DNA from 3 places in the Bradyrhizobium sp. Kon37 genome. Region 1 is predicted to be linked to each of the others. Evidence: predicted binding sites of a transcription regulator. Region 1 holds the regulator's gene; each other region holds the start of a gene.
The links. The regulator LexA, encoded in region 1, represses DNA repair genes until DNA is damaged. The targets are predictions, from matches to a motif close to TGTTCNNNNTGTGTTCNG.

Region 2: AC0L3J_RS11880 (ribonuclease T2 family protein) is a predicted target of LexA. The motif match lies at 5,010-5,027, and genes of this name have one in related genera.
Region 3: AC0L3J_RS19215 (PA0069 family radical SAM protein) is a predicted target of LexA. The motif match lies at 5,631-5,648, and genes of this name have one in related genera.

The regions. Positions count from the first base shown of each region.
Region 1 is NZ_JBVVOY010000029.1:16,538-24,434, reverse strand. It holds gene AC0L3J_RS32670 (molybdopterin molybdotransferase MoeA) at 1-825, shown strand, start outside; gene lexA (transcriptional repressor LexA) at 1,001-1,702, shown strand; gene AC0L3J_RS32660 (hypothetical protein) at 2,198-2,632, shown strand; gene AC0L3J_RS32655 (GAF domain-containing protein) at 2,854-3,795, shown strand; gene AC0L3J_RS32650 (ComEC/Rec2 family competence protein) at 3,805-6,084, opposite strand; gene AC0L3J_RS32645 (DUF2171 domain-containing protein) at 6,180-6,413, opposite strand; gene AC0L3J_RS32640 (nuclear transport factor 2 family protein) at 6,498-6,884, opposite strand; gene AC0L3J_RS32635 (glutamine--tRNA ligase/YqeY domain fusion protein) at 6,894-7,897, opposite strand, start outside.
Region 2 is NZ_JBVVOY010000004.1:229,469-237,365, reverse strand. It holds gene uvrC (excinuclease ABC subunit UvrC) at 1-1,932, opposite strand, end outside; gene AC0L3J_RS11895 (outer membrane protein) at 2,183-2,806, shown strand; gene AC0L3J_RS11890 (cold-shock protein) at 2,893-3,108, opposite strand; gene AC0L3J_RS11885 (23S rRNA (adenine(2030)-N(6))-methyltransferase RlmJ) at 3,358-4,218, opposite strand; gene AC0L3J_RS11880 (ribonuclease T2 family protein) at 4,271-4,963, opposite strand; gene AC0L3J_RS11875 (hypothetical protein) at 5,078-5,542, opposite strand; gene AC0L3J_RS11870 (hypothetical protein) at 5,725-6,018, shown strand; gene AC0L3J_RS11865 (DUF3617 domain-containing protein) at 6,063-6,593, shown strand; gene AC0L3J_RS11860 (ATP-binding protein) at 6,763-7,897, opposite strand, start outside.
Region 3 is NZ_JBVVOY010000009.1:145,881-153,777, forward strand. It holds gene AC0L3J_RS19190 (bifunctional helix-turn-helix transcriptional regulator/GNAT family N-acetyltransferase) at 1-44, opposite strand, end outside; gene AC0L3J_RS19195 (glycosyltransferase family protein) at 107-682, opposite strand; gene AC0L3J_RS19200 (RMD1 family protein) at 1,017-1,856, shown strand; gene AC0L3J_RS19205 (acetate/propionate family kinase) at 1,850-3,034, opposite strand; gene AC0L3J_RS19210 (phosphoketolase family protein) at 3,043-5,457, opposite strand; gene AC0L3J_RS19215 (PA0069 family radical SAM protein) at 5,670-6,833, shown strand; gene AC0L3J_RS19220 (VOC family protein) at 6,858-7,313, shown strand; gene AC0L3J_RS19225 (ribonuclease HII) at 7,391-7,897, shown strand, end outside.

The DNA.
Region 1 (7,897 bases):
CGGCACATCCGCGCCGCCGGCGTCGATTTCCGCGAGGGCGACGTGCTCCTGCGCAAGGGAAGTCGTCTCACCGAGCGCGACCTCGCGCTCGCCGCCGGGATGAACCATCCGCACCTTGCCGTTTTCAGGCGTCCGAGGGTCGCGATTCTCGCCACCGGCGACGAGCTGGTGATGCCGGGCACCACGCCCGGCCACGGCCAGATCGTCTACTCCAACGGCTACGCCCTGCACGCGCTCGCCCGCAGCGAGGGCGCCGAGACCATCGACCTTGGTATTGCCGCCGACACGCTGGAGGCGACCACCGCCGGCATCCGCCGCGCCCGCGAGAGCGGCGCCGACATCCTGATCACGACCGGCGGCGCATCGGTCGGCGACCACGATCTGGTCCAGCAGGCACTGAGGGAGGAAGGCATCGCACTGGCGTTCTGGAAGATCGCGATGCGGCCAGGCAAGCCGATGATGCACGGGCGGCTCGGCGCAATGGGGGTGATCGGCCTGCCGGGCAATCCCGTGTCGTCCTACGTGTGCGCTTTCCTGTTCATGGTGCCGCTGATTCGCGCCCTGTCGGGCCGTTCGGTGATTCACCATCGCCGTGAACGCGCCGTGCTCGGCCGCGAAATCGGCGCCAACGACCAGCGCGAGGACTATCTGCGCGCGCATCTGGAGGAGCGTGACGATGGCACGCGCGTCGTTCTTCCCGTCAATCATCAGGACTCTTCGCTGCTTGCGAATCTCGCTGCAGCACAGGTACTTCTCGTGCGCGCACCGTTCGCGCCGAAGGCCGAGGCCGGCACGGCTTGCGAAGTGTTGCGGCTCCCCGTCTGAGCGTCCCGCAATGCGCGTTCCGCGAACTTTGCTCTGTTCACGGTAAATTAAGCAGTTGCGGAACATGTATCGAACATATAGTGTCCGTTCATGATTTGTTTCGAGTATGTAGCGGCTTATTGCCGAACTCTGCGTCTCGGAATCGGACGACATCAACCGGGGGACTTTGGTCGAGATGTTAACGCGCAAACAATACGAGCTTCTGCGGTTCATCAGTGAACGTCTGAAGGAAAGCGGCGTGCCGCCCTCCTTCGACGAGATGAAGGATGCGCTCGATCTGCGCTCGAAGTCGGGCATCCATCGCCTGATCACGGCGCTCGAGGAGCGTGGCTTCATCCGACGCCTGCCCAACCGCGCCCGTGCGATTGAAGTCATCAAGCTGCCGGAGCTCCAGGCAGCCGCCGGCAGCCGCCGCGGCTTCACGCCGAGCGTCATCGAGGGCAATCTCGGCAAGGTGCGTGCGAGCTCCAGCCTGCCCGCGGACGACGGCGAACGTCCCGTCGCGGTGCCGGTGATGGGCCGCATCGCGGCCGGCACGCCGATCGAGGCGTTGCAGACCCGCAGCCATACGATCAGCGTGCCGCCCGACATGCTCGGCTCGGGCGAGCATTACGCGCTCGAAGTGCGCGGTGATTCCATGGTCGAGGCCGGCATCCTCGACGGCGACATGGCGCTGATCCAGCGCAACGAGAGCGCCGATACAGGCGACATCGTGGTGGCGCTGATCGACGACGAGGAAGCGACGCTGAAGCGCTTCCGCCGCCGCGGCGCCTCGATCGCGCTCGAGCCCGCCAACGCAGCCTATGAGGTCCGCATCCTGCCGCCCAACCGGGTGAAGATTCAAGGCAAGCTGATCGGGCTTTACCGGAAGTACTGATACCGGGAGTCCTTGATACCGGGAGTCCTTAATATCGGGAGTACTTCATACCGGAGGTGCCTGGCGCCTCGCGCGCTTCCTACCGGCATCGCCGGTCAGCGATTGGAGCGGATCATCGTCGTCTCCGGCTGGGTAGTCTTTCTGGTTCTGCACAGACTATCCGGCCCCTCCTTCGGCGCTGGCTCCTCGCGACGCCCACGAAACAGCACCGCTTCAAACGGCACCGCTTCGCGGCTCGAGTGTTCGAGGAAACACCATCCAGCGATCAAGCTCGACCGTTGCAGTTAAGCCGGCGATATTCGCGCACGCGCCTCCCGAATGCATCGCAACTCGCTTTGTTCCTATTGAATTCGGGAAAGATAATGTGATCGCGGCTCCCGGAAACCAGCCGCAGATTTGCCCACAACCAAGCAGAGCGTTCATGCTTCAACTCTGATAGAGGCCTGCGCCTCGATTAAGAGACGCGGGTTGCTATCCCAGCATGAGGAGCACCCGATGTGTGACTACAGCCTGCATGCCGTCGCGTCGCGCCCCGCCGAAGTCGGCGAGACGATCGTCACGACAAGCTTCCGCGGCACCTCGACGCGCGGCTTCGCCTCGGCAGCCGATCCGTCTGTTGCCGTCTGCCTGCTGCCGGGAACGGAGCTCGCCTTCGCCGACGACGTTCGCTACGACAATCGCTGGATCTGGACGCGCACCATCAATTCCCGCGTGGGCAAGTTCGGCAAGATCGACCCGCACGTTCCCGACCGCCATCATGATGCGATCGAATTCCCGGACGGCAAATACGTGCTGGTGACGCAGCTCGTCGAAGGCCAGCGCGCGACCGTTCTGCAACTGCCGGTGACTCAGTCGGTCACCGAGCGCGAGCACAAGGCGCAGATTACCGCCGACCGGCAGCCGACCGTCAGGCACCTGCCGATCGGCTGACACAGCCGCCTCCGGCTACGAGGTCGGGGGTCAGGATTGAATTGCCATCGCCGGCCGTGGCCGGCGAGATGGTACGGCTTGCGTCCGCGAAATCCAATCGGATGGACCAAGCCCGCACCTCTCCGCCGCACGAAGTTTGAGCCGCCCTGCCTGAATTTTGAACGTCCGCTTCGCAGCCAAATGACCGATGCTGTCAGGGCTTGAGACGGCGGACACGCTCGATGAAAACCTTCCTTCGCGTCGTTGAACTCTGGGTGCCCGATCGGACGCGCACGCGGCTGGAGTTTGGTGGCGGTCTCTGTGGCGAAGGGCTGTCCGCGTTCAAGGCCGTCAGCGAAGAGCTGCACTTCGGATATGACGAGGGACTTCCGGGCAAGGCCTGGGCCGTGGGCCACCCCGTGATCCTCACCAAATTCGCCAACTCCTATTTCAAACGGACCGATCAGGCGCTCGCGGCCGGCCTCACCTGCGGCGTCGCGGTGCCGGTGTTTGCGGGTGAATTCCTGCAAGCCGTCATGGTGCTGTTCTGCGGCGAGGACGAAGCGCATGTCGGGGCGATCGAGCTCTGGCACAACGACCCTGATGCCTCCCACGAGATGGGGCTTGTCGACGGCTATTACGGCACCGCCGACATGTTTGAATTCAACTCCCGCCACACCAAATTTCCTCGCGGCTTTGGCCTGCCTGGCCGCACCTGGAAGGCGGGCCTGCCGCTGATCATAAAGGACCTGCACGACGCCAGGAGTTTTCTGCGCTGGGAGGACGCGGCCAAGGTCGGGATCAATTTCGGCGTCGGCGTGCCCTATCGGACGGGCGCGGACCAGACCTGGGTCCTGACATTCCTCTCCGCGCAGGCCACGCCGATTGCGCGACGCTTCGAGATCTGGATCCCGAACGAGACCCGCTCGGCACTGGTGTTCCGCGCCGGCGATTGCAGCGCGCAGACCGACCTTGCCGCGCTCTATGCGGATAAATCCATTGCCAGAGGCGAAGGCAGCATCGGCGGGGCCTGGGCCACCGGCATGCCCGCGCTCAACGCCGATCTAGTGCATGACGGCTCGGTCGCCGGTCTCGAAGCCTGCACATCCGGACTGAGCCGAATGGTGGCCCTGCCGGTCATCGGCAATTCCAGGCTCGACGCCGTACTGGCCTGGTACTTGTAACCGATCCAATCAATCGTCGGCCTGCAAGTCGGTCTCCGCCGGCGTTGCGTCCTTGATGCGGGGCGCGATCGCCTTCGGCGCAAGGCTGCCGTCGAAATCTCCCTCGCCTGCGCCGGCCGGCAACCAGGGGCGGCTCGTGCCTCTCGCCCTCACCGCGTGAACCGCAAAGCCGTCACCACGTTGCGTCAACGCCAGCGCACTCTGGCTGGCGAGCCGTTGCCGATCGACCACCATCGCCGCGCAATCGGGTGGCGCGGGGCGCGTCGTCACCACCAGCGCGGCCCGACTGCAATCGTCCGCGAGAGCGTCGACGCGCAGTGCCAGCGCGACCAACCTTCCGTCGGCCAGTGGCGTCACGCAGCCGGATTCGTCACAGGACACGCCATCGGCCAGAGAGGCTCGGCCCGCATCGCGCGGATCGGCGTCGGCAGCGAGCCATTCCTTGAGCAGAAAGCTGTCCTTGCTCGTCCTGATCAGGTGCAGATATCCGTCCCTGCCCCGCACCGCGACGCTCGCGCCATCCCCGGCAATCAGGATGTCGGGCTGCCGCGCCGACAGTCCCCAGAGGATCGCTGCCAGCAGCACCAGGGCGCCGGACCAGCGTAGCGGCGTGCGCAACAAGCCCAGCAGGATGATTCCCAGGCTCGCCGCGATCAGCGGCGCGATCCCGAACGCCGAGATGCGGCCGACGGCGCCCGGCAATGCCGCGACCCAGCGCGAGACCGCGACCATCCAGTCGATGCCGATCCCCATCAGCCACCAGAACACGCTGTCCAGCCCGAACGGCGCAGCAAGCAGCCCCAACAATCCCGCCGGCATCACCAGCGCCGAGACCACCGGCATCGCGCCCAGATTGGCAAGCACGCCAAACGGCGTGACACGGTGGAAATGGAAAGCGGCGTAGGGCGTGGTCGCAAGTCCCGCAATCAGCGAGGCCATGAACAGCATCGCGATCTCGCGGCCACCCCACATCGCAATGCGCGCGGTCGCCGAATGGTCCGGTGAGGCAAACAAATTGGGCATGCCGATCTGCACCAAGGCGACGAGCCCGAGCGTTGCCGCAAACGACATCTGAAAACTCGGATGCACCAGTGCTTCCGGCGCGACCGCCAGCACGATCAGCGCGGCGACAGCAAGCGTGCGAAAGGTGATGGCGCGGCGATCGACCATCACCGCGATCAGCACCACCGCCGTCATGAAGAACGATCTTTGCGTTGCGACCTCCGCGCCTGACAGCAGCAGGTAGAACGCAGCAGCGACCAGCGCGGCGGCCGCCGACCATTTCTTGATGGCGAAGCCCGCCGCAAGTCCCGGGATCAGAGCGAGCAGCGCGCGCACCGCGAAGAACACGACACCGGCAACGACGGCCATGTGATAACCGGAAATCGAGAGCACGTGGCCGAGACCGGAGATGAACATCGCATCGTTGACGGGCGTGGTGATCGCATCGCGCCGCCCGGTAAGCAGCGCGGTCGCGATCGCCCTGTTGTCGCCGTCGAGCGTCGCCCGGATGCGGGCATCGATCGCATCGCGCAGGCCTTGCATGAAGGCCGCATAACGCAGCCGCAAGCCGGCGGTCTCGGGCGGCGGCGCCACCGTGATTGCGCCCATCGCAAAGCCGGAGGCGCCGATGCCCTGGAAGAACATGTCACGCGAAAAGTCGTAGCTGCCGGGCCGCACCGGCGCGAGCGGCGGCATCAGCCGTGCCTTCAGCTGAACGAAACTACCGACCTCCGGCGCGGTGCCTTTGCGGACCGACAGGCGCACGCGCTCAAGTCTGACGTCGCTGCGTTGCGCCTCCATCGCCGTGACGCGCAGCACGAAACGATCGGTACGCTCGCGGATGTCGCGGGCCTCGACAAAGCCCGACAACGACACCGAATAGAGCGCCTTTGCCAGCACCGGGTGGGCGATGCGCGCCGTCTTCCAGGTCGCGACGGCAAAGCCGGCCGCGACCGCCGCGATCATGATGGCTGGGGCGAACAGCCGGCTCCGCCGCAACAGAGCCGCGCCAAGCAGGAGTGCGATGGCGGTGGTGGCAACGACCCACAGCACCGGCTCGTGATCGGCAGAGAAATAAAGCGCGATGCCGCAGCCAAACGCGACGGGCACCCACGGCAACAGCCGCCCGGCGCCAGCCTCGGCGCGTAGCCATGCGCGGAGGGTCGCGGCCAGCGAGGTCCAGAGGTCGAGGCCTGCAGGCACGAGGCCGCCCGCGAACGCGGTGCGGCCCGCGGGCCACGTCCCTGCGATCCCCTGCGACCGTACCGGCCGGCCCGGCTCCGCCATTTCCTGCACTCGATGATACGCAACGAAGTCAGAAGCTACCGGAACGTGCAGGCGGGCGGATAGCGGTACAGATCAGGAACGAAAGGGCGCGGCCGCTACTTTTCCTCTTCCATCGTCACGGCGACATCGGCCTTGGCCGACAGCCGGACCTTGTTGCCCTCGATATCGGCGACGAGGCCCTTGTCGATGAAGTGGTGATGCCCCTTGTGGCTGCCCTCGCCGCTGTCCTTCTTGGTCAGCTTGATGCGATTGCCTTCGACCTTGTCGACGGTGCCGATGTGGACGCCATCGGCGCCGATGACTTCCATATGCTCTGCGATGTTCTGCATGGTGGGTTCCTTGTTGGGCCCACCCCAACGCACGGGGCGCACGTTCGTTCTCTCACGAGAATGACGAAGTCGTGTGCCCGCTGGTCAGATCAGCGGCGCCTGCGACGAAGCATGATGATTGACGATCTTCCAGTCGCCGTCCTCGCGCATGATGACCCAGCTCATCTTGACCACGAGATCGGGGCGCTCGCCGGCGAGATCGAACGAGATGGTTGAGGCCATATTGATCAGATCAGGACCTGCCTGCGCCGCCTTCACTTCGGAGAACACCGCGCTCGGTTTGCGCCAGCGCGGCAGGCCGTTGAAATAGTCGGCAACGCCATCCCTGCCCCGGTAGAGCTTCGGGTTCGAGCCGAAGAAGAACGCACTCTTCGCATAGAGCGATGACAGCGCGGCCGCATCGAGCGCGGCGAAGCCGGCGCACCATTTCGCGATGATGGCGGAAACGATCGCGTCGGCTTCGTCGTTCATTGTGGTCCCTCAGCCTTTGGCAACTTCCTTCGCGAACGTGTCGCGCAGGCCGATGGTCCTGGAAAATACCGGCTTGCCGGGCGTCGAGTCCTTGTCGCGCACGAAATAGCCCTGGCGCTCGAACTGCATCGGCTCGGTCGAATTGCTTTCCGCGACCGATGCCTCGACGCGGGCATCAGCGAGAATTTCCAGCGACTGCGGATTGAGATCGGCGGCGAAGTTCGAGGCGTCCGGGCTCGGATTGGCAAACAGCTGGTTGTAGACGCGGATTTCCGCGGGCACGGATGTTGCCGCCGACAGCCAGTGCATGGTGGCCTTGACCTTGCGGCCGTCGGGCGCGTTACCGCCCTTGGTCGCGGGATCGTAGGTGCAGCGCAGCTCCACCACTTCGCCGGCATCATTCTTGATCACGCCGGTGCACTTGACGAAATAGGCATAGCGCAACCGCACTTCGTTGCCCGGCGACAGACGGAAGAACTTTTTCGGCGGGTTCTCCATGAAGTCGTCCTGCTCGATATAGAGCTCACGGCCGAACGTGATCTTCCGGGTGCCGGCAGAGGGATCGTCCGGATGGTTGATCGCCTCGAGCTCCTCGGTCTGCCCTTCCGGATAGTTCTCGATCACGACCTTGAGCGGCTTCAGCACCGCCATCCGCCGCTGCGACGTGCGGTTGAGCTCCTCGCGAATGCAGAACTCGAGCATGCCGACGTCGACGACGCTGTTGGCCTTCGCCACGCCGATGCGCTTGACGAATTCGCGAAGGGCGGCCGGCGGCACGCCGCGGCGGCGCATCCCCGCCATGGTCGGCATGCGCGGATCGTCCCAGCCCGCGACATGGCCCTCGCGGACGAGCTGGGTCAGCACGCGCTTGGACAGCAGCGTGTAGGTCAGGTTCAGCCGCGCGAATTCGTACTGGTGCGGCTTCGAGGGCACCGGCAGCTTCTCGATGAACCAGTCATAGAGCGGCCGGTGATCCTCGAACTCCAGCGTGCAGATCGAGTGCGTGATGCCCT
Region 2 (7,897 bases), on a different contig from region 1:
GCGTGACGGACCGATGCCCGGAATCTCCTGCAAGCCGGCCTCGCGGATGTCCTTCTTGCGCAGCTTGCGGTGCGAACCGATGACGAAGCGGTGCGCCTCGTCCCGTAACCGCTGGATGAAATAGAGCACGGGGTCGCGGGGCTCCAGCTTGATCGCCTCGCGCTCCGGCATGAACAGGGTCTCGCGGCCGGCATCCCGGTCCGGCCCCTTCGCCACCGACATCAGCGCCACCTGGGTCAGGCCGAGATTTGCAAAGATTTCCCGGACCGCGTTGAGCTGGCCGCGGCCGCCGTCGATGATCACGAGATCGGGCCATTGCGGGAAGTCGTCGTCCTTGGTTTTGGCCGCGCCCTCTTCGGGCGGGTTGATCAGGCGCTTGAAGCGGCGCTCCAGCACTTCGCGCATCATGGCGAAGTCGTCGCCCGGCGTGATCCCTTCCGACTTGATGTTGAACTTGCGGTACTGGTTTTTGACGAAGCCATCGGGGCCGGCGACGATCATGGCGCCGACTGCGTTGGTGCCCTGGATGTGGCTGTTGTCGTAGACTTCGATCCGCTTCGGCGCATGCGTCAGGTTCAGGGTCGTGGCCATGGCGTCCAGCAGACGGCTCTGCGTCGCGGTGTCCGCGAGCTTACGGCCCAGGGCCTCGCGCGCGTTGGTGAGCGCGTGGGTGACGAGCTCCTTCTTCTCGCCGCGCTTCGGCGTGGACACCTCGACCTTGCGGCCGGCCTTGATCGACAGCGCGTTGCCGAGCAGCTCGCTCTCTTCGATCTCGTGCGAGAGCAGGATGTTCCTCGGCGGCGGCTTGTCGTCATAGAACTGGGCCAGGAAGGAGCCGAGCACCTCTTCCGGCGTATACGTCTTCTCCGCGCGCGGGAAATAGGCGCGGTTGCCCCAGTTCTGCCCGGTGCGGAAGAAGAACACCTCGACACATGAGAAGCCGCCCTCCTGGTGGATGGCGAACACGTCGGCTTCTTCCACCGTGCGCGGATTGATGCCCTGCTGCGACTGGATCGCGGACAACGCAGCGAGGCGGTCGCGGTAGAGCGCGGCGCTCTCGAATTCGAGTTCGCCGGAGGCCTTCTCCATCTCGGCGGCAAGCTCCTGTTTCACCGCATGGCTCCTGCCGGACAGGAAGTCGCTCGCCTCGCGCACCAGGGTCGTGTAGCCGGGGAAGTCGATCTCGCGGGTGCAGGGGCCGGCGCAACGGCGGATCTGATAAAGCAGGCAGGGCCGCGAGCGGCTCTCGAAGAAGGAATCCGTGCAGGAGCGGATCAGGAACGCGCGCTGAAGCGCGGTGATGGTGCGGTTGACGGCGCCGGCCGAGGCGAACGGACCGAAATAGCGACCGGGCCGCGTCTGCGCGCCGCGATGCTTCAAGATCTGCGGCGCCCAATGGTCGCCCGTGATCAGGATATAGGGAAACGACTTGTCGTCGCGCAGCTGCACGTTGAAGCGCGGCCGAAGCTGCTTGATGAGGTTGGCCTCCAGCAGCAGCGCTTCGGTCTCGGTGTGGGTCGAGATGATTTCCACGGTCACCGTGGCGGCGATCATGCGCAGGATGCGCGCCGGCTGCGGCGCACTCTGGCGCGCATAGTTCGACAGGCGCTTTTTTACGTTCTTGGCCTTGCCGACATAGAGCACGTCGGCATTCGCATTGAGCATGCGGTAGACGCCGGGCGAGGTCGGGGCGAGGCGGACCGCGCGCTCGATCGCCTCGTGGCCGGTCGCCAGCGGCTCTTCGCCGACCGTGCCGCTCTCTTCCAGGATGTCCGGCAGCCGCGCATCGTCCTCGTCGTCGCCGTTCGCGGTCGCGGGATCGAGGTCCGGCGGCGCCGCTTCCGTTTCCCGGGGCGGGATGTCGGGTGCGTTGCCGCGCACGGGTTTGCGCGCGCGTGCGTCGTCCGGATTGTCGGGGGAATCGTGAACCATGGTGCGAATTTAGGCGCTGCGGGTGCCGATTTGAAGTTCCGGCCGTGCGGCACGCACAGGATGGCGGCGCAGTTCCCGGTAACGCTTGCTTAAGCCTGTTAACAGCGCGGTAACCCGGCTTAACAGGCCTTTAACTTAAAACTCTCGATAAATCTTACGCGAAAAAGTGGTGGTTCCGTAACCATGCGGTTTTGCCTCGCGCGGCGGCGCGGGCATCGCACCGGTGGCGGCAGTTGCGTTGGAGTGTGTGATGAAGGGGCTCGTTGTGGGCGCAGCCGCGTTGGCTGCAGTCGGCTGGACGGCTTCGGCAGAGGCCGCCGATCTCAATTACGGGCAGCGTGCGCCGTACACGGTCAATCAGCCGCTCAACGCCTATAGCTGGGCCGGTCCGTATCTCGGTGCCAATCTCGGCTACGAATGGGGCTCGGTGAACAACAATCCCGCAAAACCGTCAGGCTTCGTCGGCGGCGTTCAGGCCGGCTACAATTTCCAGACCGGCCCGTGGGTGTTCGGTGTCGAAGGTGACATCCAGGCCGCCGGTGCCGACGACACCTTCGCGCCGTGGAAGTTCTCCAATCCGTGGTTCGGCACCCTGCGCGGCCGCGCGGGCTATGCCCTCAGCAACGTGCTGTTCTACGGCACGGCGGGCCTCGCCTTCGGCGAGCTGCGCGCGCAGACGTTCGGCTGGACGGAGTCGCACACCAGCGCCGGCTGGACCATCGGTGCCGGCGCGGAAGTTGGGTTCGCGCCGAACTGGAGCGCCAAGCTCGAATATCTCTACATCGATCTGTCGACGAGTCAGTTCGCGATTACAGGCGTGTCAAACGGCTATAGCGCCAGCGTTGTGCGCGCAGGCGTGAACTATCACTTCTGATACCCAAAGAAGAAAATACCGGACTACAACCTCCCGGCCGCTTGCGGCCGGGATTTTTTTTGCGCCGGTGTTTCGCGTCGGACTCGCTAGGGAAGGATGACCAAATCGACCGCCTTCGGCCCCTTGCCCTTCTTGTCCGGTTCGACTTCGAAAGTAATACGCTGTCCTTCGGCAAGGTCCTTCAGTCCGGCCCGCTCCACAGCAGTAATATGTACGAAGACGTCGCGGCCCCCGTCGTCCGGCTTGATGAATCCGTAGCCGCGCTCACCGTTGAAAAACTTGACCGTTCCCGTCATGGCCATCGGGAAACTCCCCCTCATTGCTCCTCCGTCGTGACGCAGACGCACGTCACGACATGACCGGGCCTTACGAAGCCCGGGAGCTGGCCATCCTTGGGCAGACCATTCGGTCCGACTGGATCTTTCTTAGGCCTTCACTCCGCCGCAACCATTCGCGGAAGCGGAACGTAAAGCCAGTCACCGCAACAGCATAATACGGTTCTCTGCAGATTGACCACCGCTCCTGCATATTTTTCCCAAGATGCCGGAGTGTTACGGTCTCGGCACCTCTAATCGGAATCTGGCAGCACCACCCTGGCCGAGCGGCATTTCCAGCTCAGGCAGGATCGTCTTGAGCTCGCCCTGCAGCGTGTAAGGAGGATTGACGATCAAGAGCCCGGTGGAGGTGAGAGTTGCGCCGTCAGCTTGCGGCGCCACGCTGAATTCGAGGCGCAGGCATTTTCCCGGCGGTTTTGCTGCGGCTGCGAGCCGCGCCACTGATTGCACCAGCGCATCGGTGGCGCGCCGGCTCTTGGCGGGATACCAGATTACATAGATACCGGTCGGCCATTTCGCGAAAGCCGCCGAGAAGGCCTCTTCGAGCTTCTCGAACTCGTCCTTTGCCTCAAACGGCGGGTCGATCAGCACGAGCCCACGCCGTTCCTTCGGCGGCACGAAAGCCGGCAGCGCCATCCAGCCGTCGAGATCGACCACGCGGGCCTGTTCGTCGTGGCGCAGCACGCCGATCAGCGCCTTGCGCGCCTTCGGCTCGATCTCGCAGAGCAAGAGGCGGTCCTGCGGCCTCAGCAGGCCGCGTGCGATAAGCGGCGAGCCCGGATAGGCCTTGAGCTCGCCCTTCGGATTGAAGGCGCGGACGATGTCGAGATAGGGCTTGGTCAGCGCCATGGCGTCGTTCGACAGCCGCGCCTGCATCAGCCGCGCAATGCCCGTCAGCCACTCGCCGCCGCGGCGCGCCTCGTCGCTTTCGAGATCGTAGAGGCCAGCGCCGGCATGGGTGTCGATGACGCGGAACGCACCCGGCTTGTCCTGGAGATAGGTGATGATGCGCGCCAGCACGATGTGCTTGATGACATCGGCGAAGCTGCCGGCATGGAAGGCGTGGCGGTAATTCATGCAAGAGCACTACGCCACGTGGCGGCTTGAGCAAAGAGGCACGATGCCTGGGCTACCCGCCCCGGATCGGCGGCATCGCCACCTGCTCGCGGCGGCAGGCGCGGCGGTCGATCTCCTCACAGGCGCGGAATTGCAGGTCCTTGCTGAGGCAGATGCGGACTTCCGATAGCCGCGTCCGGTTGCAGGTGATCGAGACGGCGGCATTGCTGAGGCCCGGATTTGCCTTGATGAACGCTTCCTCCACCTCCGCCGGCGCCACGGTCTTGGCCTGCGACAGATCGAGATATTCAGCCGGAATCTTGATCGCGGCGCGGGCCTTCCGGATCGTCTCGAAATAGCTGCGGTCGGCGAGCCCCGAGCAGGTGCCGTGCTTGTCCCATTCGTTGAAGATCAGCCCCGGCGCCGGCATCAGATCGAGCATGGAGGAGACGATGCTGCGGTTCAGCCGCGGCGACGGCCGCTGACAATATTCCGGAAAACCGTTCTCATATTGCGGCCACAGACCATGCACCACGAAAGCGTAGGGCCGTCCGCTGCATTGGATCTGCGAGCGGCCGCCGCGCTCCGCCGCCTCTTCGCAGAAGGAGGGCGACCACGACAGCGACAGCACATAAAAATCGAACTCGCCGGGCGTGTTCTGCCGCTTGTCCTGGGCCTTTGCGCCACCGGCCAGCACAGCCAGCCCGGCCGCAAGCGTCAGCGAGATCATCAGGCGGGAGAACGAATGCAATCTGGAATGAAACATGGCGACGCCCCTCAACTAGACTGTGCAGGCGAGCCTAGCAGGCGATAGGAACATTTCAAGAACAAATTTCGGGCGACCATCGTTAGGCCGCCTGATCGGTCGGGATCAGAGCAATTATTGCTTGGCGGCGCGGCAGGCCGGGTTGTAGGCCCAGTTGCGGTCGAGCCCGACCACGCACCATTCGACGCCCTGGCCGTAGCCGGCGAAGCCGCCGTCCTCGACGATCGAGAAGTGCACCTTGCGCATCTTGCCGTCCGTGAGCATGGCCTCGCCGGTGCAATAGCGGCGCGGGATGTTGTCGGATGCCCAGGGCCGGAACGCGGTCTCGTGAACCGCGGCGAAGCCGGTGATCTTCAACGAGGAATTCCAGAACGAGCTTTCTTTCTCCCAGAACTGGCTGGCGATCGTCGGCAGCGCCCTGTCGCATTCGGAGACGTTGCCGTCATAACGCGGCCCGCTCAGCCAGAAATTCAGCTCCAGCGGATTGGCGGCCCTGGCCTCACCGAGCGACAGCGCTCCGAAGAGAAGGCCGAGCACGGCGGCAAAGCGGAGCGATTTCAGGAAGGTCGAGGCGCGCATGGGCAATCCAGACAGCATGATCTGCGAGGGTCGGACGGTGCCGCGAAGGCCGGGGGAGGTCAAGTGCAGCGCGGCAACACTTGCCGACGAGTTGACCGCAATGCTGCACTAGAGCGGTTTTCGGTTCTTTCCACCGCCGCGCCGGCACCGTAAACTGCCGCCAACCAATCGGAGTGACGGGAATGCGAATCATTGCGGCCGCGGGCCTACTTGCCTTGGGTATGATGGCGAGCCAGTCGGCGCGCGCCGATCTGCTTCCGGTGCCTCCGTTCAAGGGCAACGACACCGGCGGTATCATCGCCTATTCAATGGCAACCCAAGTCGATGCGCGGCAGGTCGCGGTCGATCACTGCGCGCGCTACGGCAAGGTCGCCAAATTCCTGGCGATGCAGGCCTATGAGGGCGGCTACATCTCGTTCTCCTGCCGCTGGGTGCCCTATGGCGCCGCCGACCAGCCGATCCGCACGCTCTACTGAGGCGCTTTCGCAACGCCGCTACCTCTCAGCTGGGAGCTTCCGACATGACGCGCAAACTCGCTTTGCTCGGCTCCGCCCTTTGCCTCGTCTTGTCGGCAGCCAGCGCCCGCGCTGACGACCTGCCGGTGCGCAAGGCGGGGCTGTGGGAATTGAAGATGGTCAGGACCGGCACGCCGGTGCCCGAGATGACCATGCAGCACTGCACCGACGAGACCGTCGACAAGGAGATGAACAACAACATCTCCCCGATGGCCAAGCAGATCTGCGCCAAGCAGGATATCAAGAAGACCGCGACCGGCTATGTCAGCGATTCCGAGTGCAATGTCGCCGGCATCAGCACGACCTCGCATGCTGAGATCACTGGCGATTTCAATTCGGCCTATACGGTGAAGACGTCGTCGCACGCGCAAGGCGGCGCTGCCGGCGCGGCAGGCCGCGACACCACCATGCAGCTCGAAGCGAAATGGCTGGGGGCCTGCAAGCCGGACCAGAAGCCCGGCGACATCGTGATGCCCGGCGGCTTCAAGATGAACGTGCGCGACATGGACAAGCTGAAGGCTCTGCTGCCGAAGTAGGGCTCTTACCCTCTCCCCTTGTGGGAGAGGGTGGCTCGCCGCGCAGCGGCGAGACGGGTGAGGGGTCTGTTTCCGCGCGCGACTCTTTTCGGCTTGAATTTGCGGAGACAGACCCCTCATCCGGCGCTTCGCGCCACCTTCTCCCACAAGGGGAGAAGGGAAGAGCCGGTTACACCGGTATCCGCACGCTCGCTCTCAATCCGCCCATCGGGCTGTCGCCGAGCGTGATGTCGCCGCCATGCGAACGGGCGATGTCGCGGGCGATCGCGAGGCCAAGACCCGTGCCGCCTTCGTCCTGGTTGCGGGCGTTGTCCAGCCGCAGGAACGGCTTGAACACCTCTTCGCGCAGATGCGCGGGAATGCCCGGCCCGTCGTCATCGACCGTCACGGTCAAATAACGGTGATCGCGCTGGCCGGTGATGGCGATGCTCTTGCCGTAGCGGGCGGCGTTGGTGACGAGGTTGGCGAGGCAGCGCTTGAACGAGGCCGGCTTCACCGTGACCACGGGCAGCCCGTTGAACGCAACGGTCGCGGTGTGGCCGTGGCGTTCGGCGTCGCTGCGCAGCTCCTCGAGCGCCTGGGCCATGTCGGTCGGCTGCGACTGCTCGCCGGAATCGCCGCGAGCAAACGCGAGGTAGTCCTCGAGCATCATCGACATCTCGTCGACGTCCTTGCGCATGCCCTCCATTTCGGGGCTGTCGCCGATCAGCGCCAGCTCGAGCTTGAACCGCGTCAGGATCGTGCGCAGATCGTGGCTGACGCCGGCGAGCATCGCGGTGCGCTGCTCCATCGTCCGCTCGATGCGCGACTTCATCTCGAGGAAGGCGACCGACGCGCGCCGCACCTCGCGCGCGCCGCGCGGCCTGAAGTTCGGCGCCTCGCGGCCCTTGCCGAAACTTTCGGCGGCGTCGGCAAGCCGCAGGATCGGCTTGATCTGGTTGCGAAGGAATAGCACCGCGACGATCAGCAGGATCGAGGACGTGCCGACCATCCAGAACAGGAAGATCTCCGAATTCGAGGCATAGGCGGCGCTGCGCTGCGCGAACACGCGCATCACGGCGTCGTCGAGCTGGATCCGGATCTCGACCAGGTTGGAGCGCCCGACCGTGTCGATCCAGAAGGAGCGCCCGATCTGGCGGCCGAGCTGCACCGACAGCGTCTGGTCGAGCAGCGAGAAGAACGGCTTTGGTCCCGGCGGCGGCATGTCGCCGGCCGGGAGGAAATCGACGACGAGGCCCAGGCGCTGCTGCGCGATGCGGCGGATCTGGTCGCGATCCTTGTCTTGCGGATAGCCCTTGTAGACG
Region 3 (7,897 bases), on a different contig from region 1:
GCGCGAACCGCTGCGACGTGGTTCTCGGTACCGTCAAATGACATGGCTCACCTCGATACTTGCCATTGTCAAATAATTATTTGACTTTGGCAAGTATTGAAGTGCTTCAGCCGACCATGACAATCCGGCTGCGCAGCATGATCCGCGACGAGCGGCCGAGCCGCCGGAGCAACCGCGCCTCGGAGCGGCGGGCTTGGGGCGGGTAGCCGCCGATGCGGTCGTAGTGATCACGCGCGATCAAAAGTCCCTGATCGCCGAAGGGACCGACGAGCTTGCGCAGCAGGGCCCAGAGGATATCGCGGAAGCCGGCATCGGCGTAGGGTGAGCGGGCATAGCGGAAGACGGCCGCACGATCTCGGCCGCTGGTCGAGACGGACTGGATAAACTGAGCGGTTTCCTCGATCCAGCCGGTTTCCAGCACGGCGCCCGCGGGGAGGAACATCAGCCAGGACGAACGGGCCTGGAGTGCGCCGGCGGCGAGCGCGGCGCCCTGCGTGGATCCTTCGAAGCCGATGAAACGGCAGCCCGCGACGTCGGCAACGCGCTCGATGACGCCATTGCGGGTGCTATCGACGAGGAGCACTTCCCGGACGATGCCTGCGGCGGCACCGGGTACCAGCGCGGCCAGAGTTGCGACCGCGGTCTGCTCGACGCCTTCGGTCGGAATGATGACGCTCAGCATGATTGAGGCTTCAGTGTCCACACTTCGGGAGAAGCGTAGCTCATTGTCAGGGCGTCATAAAACATGTGGCGCTGCCGAGTGCAACTTTCCGGCCGTGCTTCGGTATACGATGGTAAACCGCTGCAGCCGTCGCATCCAAATTTGTCCCGTACGGGGCGGCGATATTGCCGAATGTGTCGGCGCCGCCCTTGCTTGACCGTATCAGTCCGGAGGTTGCCGCAACATTGCGCGACGCGCAGGCCGTTCGCAATCCTGCATGAAGAGGATGCGATAGCTGACTGACGAGCGCGGGAACGGGAAAAACGTGCAAGCACGCCGCTGACGAGGGCTTCGTATGAACGCTGATCAACTTGCTGTTAACACGCCGGCGACATCTCCCAGGCCGGACAGCGCGCCGATCTTGCGGATTCGGGCGGTGATGCTGGGTGAACGCATCAATCCCTCCGGCCTCGAGCTGGGTGCGACCGTCTCCTCGACCCCGGCCGCCTTCCGCGTCCATGCCGGCCTCGCGGTAATCTTCCGCTACGGCGTCGTGGTGCTGATCGGTCTCCTCCCTTCGGAGGAGAAGGTGCTGATCGACAGCCTGAAGCCCCGCGTGATCGGCGAATTCAGCCCCTACGAGGAGGAAATCGCGCAGGCGCAACTCTGCAAGGATGAAAGCGCCGAGGCGATCCTGCCGGGCGGCCCGATCTGCCTCGCCAAATTCTCCGACGACCGGCTGCTGCTGATCGCGGACGCGCTCGCCAAGAGCACTTCTCTTGCGCGCGACGAGCGGCGTGTCGCCGCGGTCTTCGACGTGATCGAGCCGTTTGCGCGCAAGCTCGCCGAGCAAGGCCGCACACCGCCCCGGCGGAAGGGCATCCTGCAATTGATCGGCAATGCGCTTCTCGTCCAGCAGCGCGTCGCCGGCCGTGTCGCTGTGGCCGAGAAGCCCGACGTGCTCTGGGAGAAACCCGAGCTCGACCGGCTCTATGCCCGCCTTGAAGACGAGTACGAACTGAAGGAGCGCCTCGACACGCTCGAACGCAAGCTCACAGCCGTGTCCGAGACCGCCAACGCGCTCACCGACATCATCGACACCCAGCGCTCGCTCCGCCTCGAGATCGCGGTGGTGGTGCTGATCGTGATCGAGGTCGCGATCGGATGTTTTCAGATCCTTGCCGGCATTCACTGAGCGCCTTGCAACAGCGCCGCGCAATTGCGCGCGATCGTCAGTTCTTCGTTGGTCGGGATGATGAAGACATCGACTGCGCTGTCGCCGCCGCTGATACGCTCGCATCCCTCATCATTCGCAGCCGCATCGATGCGCACACCGAGCCAGTCGAGACGCTCACCGATCGCGCTGCGGATTTCCCCGGCATGCTCGCCGATACCGCCGGTGAAGACCAGGCAGTCCAGCCCGGCAAGCGTTGTCGCCATCGCCGCCACCTCCTGCGCGGCGCGGAAGGTGAAGAGCTCGACCGCCTCCCGTGCCGCAGCTTCGCTGCTCGCAAGCAGCGTGCGCATGTCCGACGCGATGCAGGAGACGCCGAGCAGGCCCGATTCGTGGTAGAGCAGGTGCTGGACATCGTCGACCGACATCTTCTCGTGCTGTTGCAGATAGAGCAGCACGCCCGGGTCGATCCTGCCGCACCGCGTGCCCATCACCAGCCCGTCGAGCGGCGTCAGTCCCATCGTGGTGTCGATGCTGCGGCCGTCGCGCAAGCCGCACAGGCTCGCGCCATTGCCGAGATGCGCGATCACAGTGCGCTTCGCCACGAGCTGCGGCGCGATTCGGGCGAGCCGTCCCGCGACATATTCGAACGAGAGGCCATGAAATCCGTAGCGCCGGATGCCGCGCTCTTCATAACGTCGCGGAATGGCGAAGCGGCTGGCGGGCGGCGCAATGCCGTGGTGGAAAGCGGTGTCGAAGCAGGCGATCTGCGTCAGGTCGGGCCTGATCGCCCTGATGGCGCGGACCGGCGCCAGACACCGCGGCTGGTGCAGCGGCGCCAGCGGCGTCAACGCCTCCAGTTTTGCGGTGACATCGTCCGTCAGCTCGACCGGAGCGGAATAGTCCGGACCGCCATGGACGACGCGATGGCCGACGGCGCGCAAGCGATGGTCGCCGAAACGATCCTCGATGAAGCCGAGCACGTCGACGAACAGATGATCGCTGTCCGCATCCGATGCTTCCCTCCGTCTCTCGAACAGGTCTTCGCCCGCGGGGCTCTTCACGACGAGCCGCGGCTTCGTCTCGTGCTCGTCGAGCAGGCCCTTGCAGAGCAGGGTGGGCTCGGCCGCCGAGATCTCGAACAGGCCGAATTTGATGCTCGACGATCCCGAGTTGAGAACGAGAACGGTGTTCAACATGGCTGCTGTCAGTCGCCTGCCTCCGCCGGCGTGTTGCCGCCGGCGCTGTTCTGCCAGACCCACTCCTGGATTTCCGGCATGTCCTCGCCGTACTCGCGCACATAGCGCGAATGCTCGATCAGCTTGTCGCGGAATTGCTGCTTCACCTGCGCCGCCTTGGTCGCGAGCCCCGGCACGCGCTCGATCGCCTCGATGGCGAGGTGATAGCGGTCGAGCTCGTTGAGCACGACCATGTCGAACGGCGTCGTCGTGGTGCCTTCCTCGGCAAAGCCGCGGACGTGCATGCCGGCGTGGTTGGTGCGGTTATAGGTCAGCCGGTGGATCAGATAGGGATAGCCGTGATAGGCGAAGATCACCGGCTTGTCGCGGGTGAACAGGCCGTCGAAGTCGCGGTCGGACAAGCCGTGCGGGTGCTGCTCCCTGGGTTGCAGCGTCATGAGGTCGACGACGTTGACGACGCGGATCTTCAGCTCGGGCAGCGCCTTGCGCAGCAGGTCGACGGCGGCGAGCGTTTCCAGTGTCGGCACGTCGCCGGCGCAGGCCATCACGACATCGGGCTCGCCATTTGCGTCTTCCGTGCCGGCCCAGCTCCAGATGCCAATGCCGGCATCGCAGTGCGTGGCTGCCTCCTGCATCGACAGCCATTGCGGCGCCGGCTGCTTGCCGGCCACGATGACGTTGATGCGGTCATAGGTGCGCAGGCAGTGATCGGCGATCCACAGCAGCGTGTTGGCGTCCGGTGGGAAGTAAATGCGGACGACGTCGGCTTTCTTGTTGGCGACGAGATCGACGAATCCGGGGTCCTGATGGCTGAAGCCGTTGTGGTCCTGGCGCCAGACATGCGATGTCAGCAGATAGTTGAGCGAGGCGATCGGGCGTCGCCACGGCAGATGCCGGGTCACTTTCAGCCATTTGGCATGCTGGTTGAACATGGAATCCACGATGTGGATGAACGCCTCGTAGCAGGAGAAGAAGCCGTGCCGGCCCGTGAGCAGGTAGCCCTCCAACCAGCCCTGGCACAGATGTTCGCTCAGGACTTCCATCACGCGTCCGTCCTGGGCGAGATGCACGTCGTAAGGTTTTGTCGGCTCCATCCAGACGCGTTCGGTGGCCTCGAACACCGCATCGAGCCGGTTTGAGGCGGTTTCGTCCGGGCCCATGATGCGGAAGTTGCGGGCCTCGGCGTTGAGGCGGATGACGTCGCGCAGGAATTTGCCGAGCTCGCGGGTTGCCTCCGCCACGATGCCGCCCGGCTGAGGGACCTCGACGGCGAAGCTGCGGAAGTCCGGCAGCTTCAGCTCCTTCTTCAGAAGGCCGCCATTGGCGTGCGGATTGGCGCCCATGCGGCGATTGCCTTCGGGCGCGAGCGCCTGGAGCTCGGCAACGAGCGCGCCGTTCGAGTCGAATAGCTTTTCCGGCTCGTAGCTGCGCATCCAGTCTTCGAGAATCTTCAGATGCGCCGGGTTCTCGCGACAGTTTGCTACCGGCACCTGATGTGCACGCCAAAAACCCTCGACCTTCTTGCCGTCGACTTCCTTGGGGCCGGTCCAGCCCTTCGGGCTGCGTAGCACGATCATCGGCCAGCGCGGGCGTTCGACGCTCTCGCGGCCGTCGCGGGCGTGCTGCTGGATCGACCGGATGCTGGCGAACGCGACATCCAGCGCGTCCGCCATGGCCTGATGCATCGGCTTGGGATCGTCGCCCTCGACGAATAGCGGCTCGTGGCCGAGCCCGCGGAAGAGATCGCGGATCTCGTCGTCGCGCATCCGCCCGAGCACGGTTGGGTTGGCAATCTTGTAACCGTTGAGATGCAGGATCGGCAGCACCGCGCCGTCATGCGCAGGATTGAGGAACTTGTTGGAGTGCCAGGACGCCGCGAGCGGGCCGGTCTCGGCCTCGCCGTCTCCGACGACACAGGCGACGATCAGGTCGGGATTGTCGAATGCCGCGCCATAGGCATGCACCAGCGCGTAACCGAGCTCACCGCCTTCGTGGATCGAGCCGGGCGTTTCCGGTGCTGCGTGACTCGGGATGCCGCCGGGGAAGGAGAATTGCCTGAACAGCTTGCGCAACCCGTCGGTATCGCGCGCAATATCGGGATAGATCTCGCTGTAGCTGCCTTCGAGATAGGTGTTGGCGACCATGCCGGGGCCGCCGTGACCGGGACCGCAGACATAGATCACGCTCAGGTCCAGCGCGCCGATGACGCGGTTGAGATGGGCATAAATGAAGTTCAAACCGGGCGTCGTGCCCCAATGGCCGAGCAAACGCGGCTTGATGTGCTCGGGCCGTAACGGCTCGCGCAGCAGCGGATTGTCGAGCAGGTAAATCTGCCCGACGGAGAGATAGTTCGCGGCGCGCCAATAGCGGTCGAGCAGATCGAGGTCGCTGCTCGCTGCGGCCAATTGTTGTTGATTTGTCATGTTCCTGCCGACCTTCACCCGGGATCGTCACCAACCGAGTTCCGGCGAGATCGATCCTTCGGCTGCATCAAACGAGATCGCCGTGACGCCACTGTTGCGTGAGGTCAAAAGCGGGCGCGCGAAGTTTGGGCAGCTCTACTGTGCATGGGGTTGTTTTCACGTTTTTTGGTTTGTGTTCTTGATTTGTTCCATCGACGTGCTATCTTGGCTTCATGAGTCCAGCATCCTCTCATGCTCTCAAGCACCCGCCGGTCACGGCGCCCTCCGAGCCGGCGGGTGCGCCTTCTGACTTCCCTGAGCTGGCGGTCGCCATCGACCGCCAGCGCAGGCGAGGCCGGGGCGCGCAGTCCAACGCCAGCGGCCGCTTTGAGGCCGAGGCGCGCGTCGCATTCGACGATGGCTGGCAGAGCCTTGAAGAGCTGCCTCCGTTCAAGACCACGGTCGGGGTCGACACCTCGCGCAAGGTGATCACCCGCAACGAATCTCCCGACATCGGCTTCGACCGTTCGATCAATCCCTACCGCGGCTGCGAGCACGGCTGCGTCTATTGCTTCGCGCGGCCGACCCATGCCTATCTCGGCCTGTCGCCGGGGCTCGACTTCGAGTCGAAGCTGTTCGTGAAGCCCGAGGCGCCGGCGCTGCTCGAGAAAGAGCTTGCGGCGCCGGGCTACGAGCCGCGGATGATCGCGATCGGCACCAACACCGATCCCTATCAGCCGATCGAACGCGAGCGCAAAATCATGCGCGGCATTCTGGAGGTGCTGGAACGCGCCGGCCATCCCGTCGGGATCGTCACCAAGTCGGCACTGGTGACCCGCGACATCGACATTCTCGCGCGCATGGCCAAGCGCAACCTCGCCAAGGTCGGGATCTCCGTGACCTCGCTCGATCCCAAGCTGGCGCGCACCATGGAGCCGCGGGCGTCCACGCCGTCGAAGCGGCTGGAGGCGCTGAAGCAGCTTTCCGAGGCCGGCATTCCGACCACCGTCATGGTCGCGCCCGTGATCCCCGCGCTGAACGATTCCGAGATCGAGCGCATCCTGGATGCCGCCGCCCATGCCGGCGTCAAGGAGGCCTCCTACGTGCTGCTGCGGTTGCCGCTCGAGGTGCGCGATCTCTTCCGCGAATGGCTGATGGCGAATTATCCGGACCGCTATCGTCATGTCTTCACGCTGATCCGCGACATGCGCGGCGGCCGCGACTACGACGCGAAATGGGGCGAGCGCATGAAGGGCACCGGCCCGATGGCCTGGACCATCGGCCGCCGCTTCGAGATCGCCTGCGACAGGCTCGGGCTGAACAAGCGGCGCTCCAAGCTGACGACGGATCATTTTGCCAAGCCGAAGCGGAACGGCGATCAGCTCAGCCTGTTCTGAGGGACGAAGTGGGAGAGGCGTCGTATGAGCAAGGAACTGCCAGCTCCAATCCCGCGGCTCACCGTCATTACGCTAGGCGTGAATGACATCCGCGCCAGCATTGCCTTTTACGACGCGCTTGGTTTCTCGCGCCGGCTCAAGGCGACCGGCGAGGCCGTTGCGTTCTATGACACCGGCGGTCCGGTGCTCGCGCTGTTTCCCTGGGATCAGCTCGCGGTCGACGCCAAATTGCCGGATCATCCGAGGCCATCGACGTTTCGTGGCATGACGCTCGCGTGGAACTGCCGCGCGCCTGAGGAGGTGGACGCGGTGCTGGCCTTCGCCGTCAGCAAGGGCGCCGCGCTGCTGAAGGCCGCGCATGAGACCGACTATGGCGGTTATTCCGGCTATTTCGCCGATCCTGACGGCCATCCCTGGGAAGTCGTGGCCGCGCCCGGCATCGAAGTCGGCGAGGACCGGCGGGTGCATCTGGCGGAATAGGGCGGCTGACTTGAATAACGGGAATTGTTCGAGGTTCCCGGTTGCGCAGGCCATGCCGCTTGCGCACGATCCCGGCCATGATTCGGGATCAATCCGCCAAGAAGCCGGCCAAAGGCGCGTCCAAGAAGGTTGCGCCTGAGAACAAGAAGGCTGCGCCTAAGAACGAGAAGGTTGCGCCGAAAAAAATTGCCAAGGCGCTGGCCGGCACCAAGAGCGCCATCATCGTCGCCCCAAGCTTCCGCCGCGAGCGCGCGCTGATCAAGCGCGGCGTCTGGCCGGTGGCGGGCTGCGATGAGGCCGGCCGCGGGCCGCTGGCCGGTCCTGTGGTGGCGGCGGCGGTGATTCTCGATCCCGACCGCATCCCACGCGGCATCGACGATTCCAAGCGCCTGACCGCCGAGGAGCGCGAAAGGCTGTTCGACAAGATCTGCGCCACCGCCCAGGTCTCGGTGGCCGTCGCCTCGCGCGCCCGCATCGACCGCGACAACATCCTGCGCGCCTCGCTATGGGCGCTGAAGCGCGCCGTCGTGGCATTGCCCGAGCAGCCCCGGCACGTCTTCGTCGACGGCCGCGACCGGCTCGAC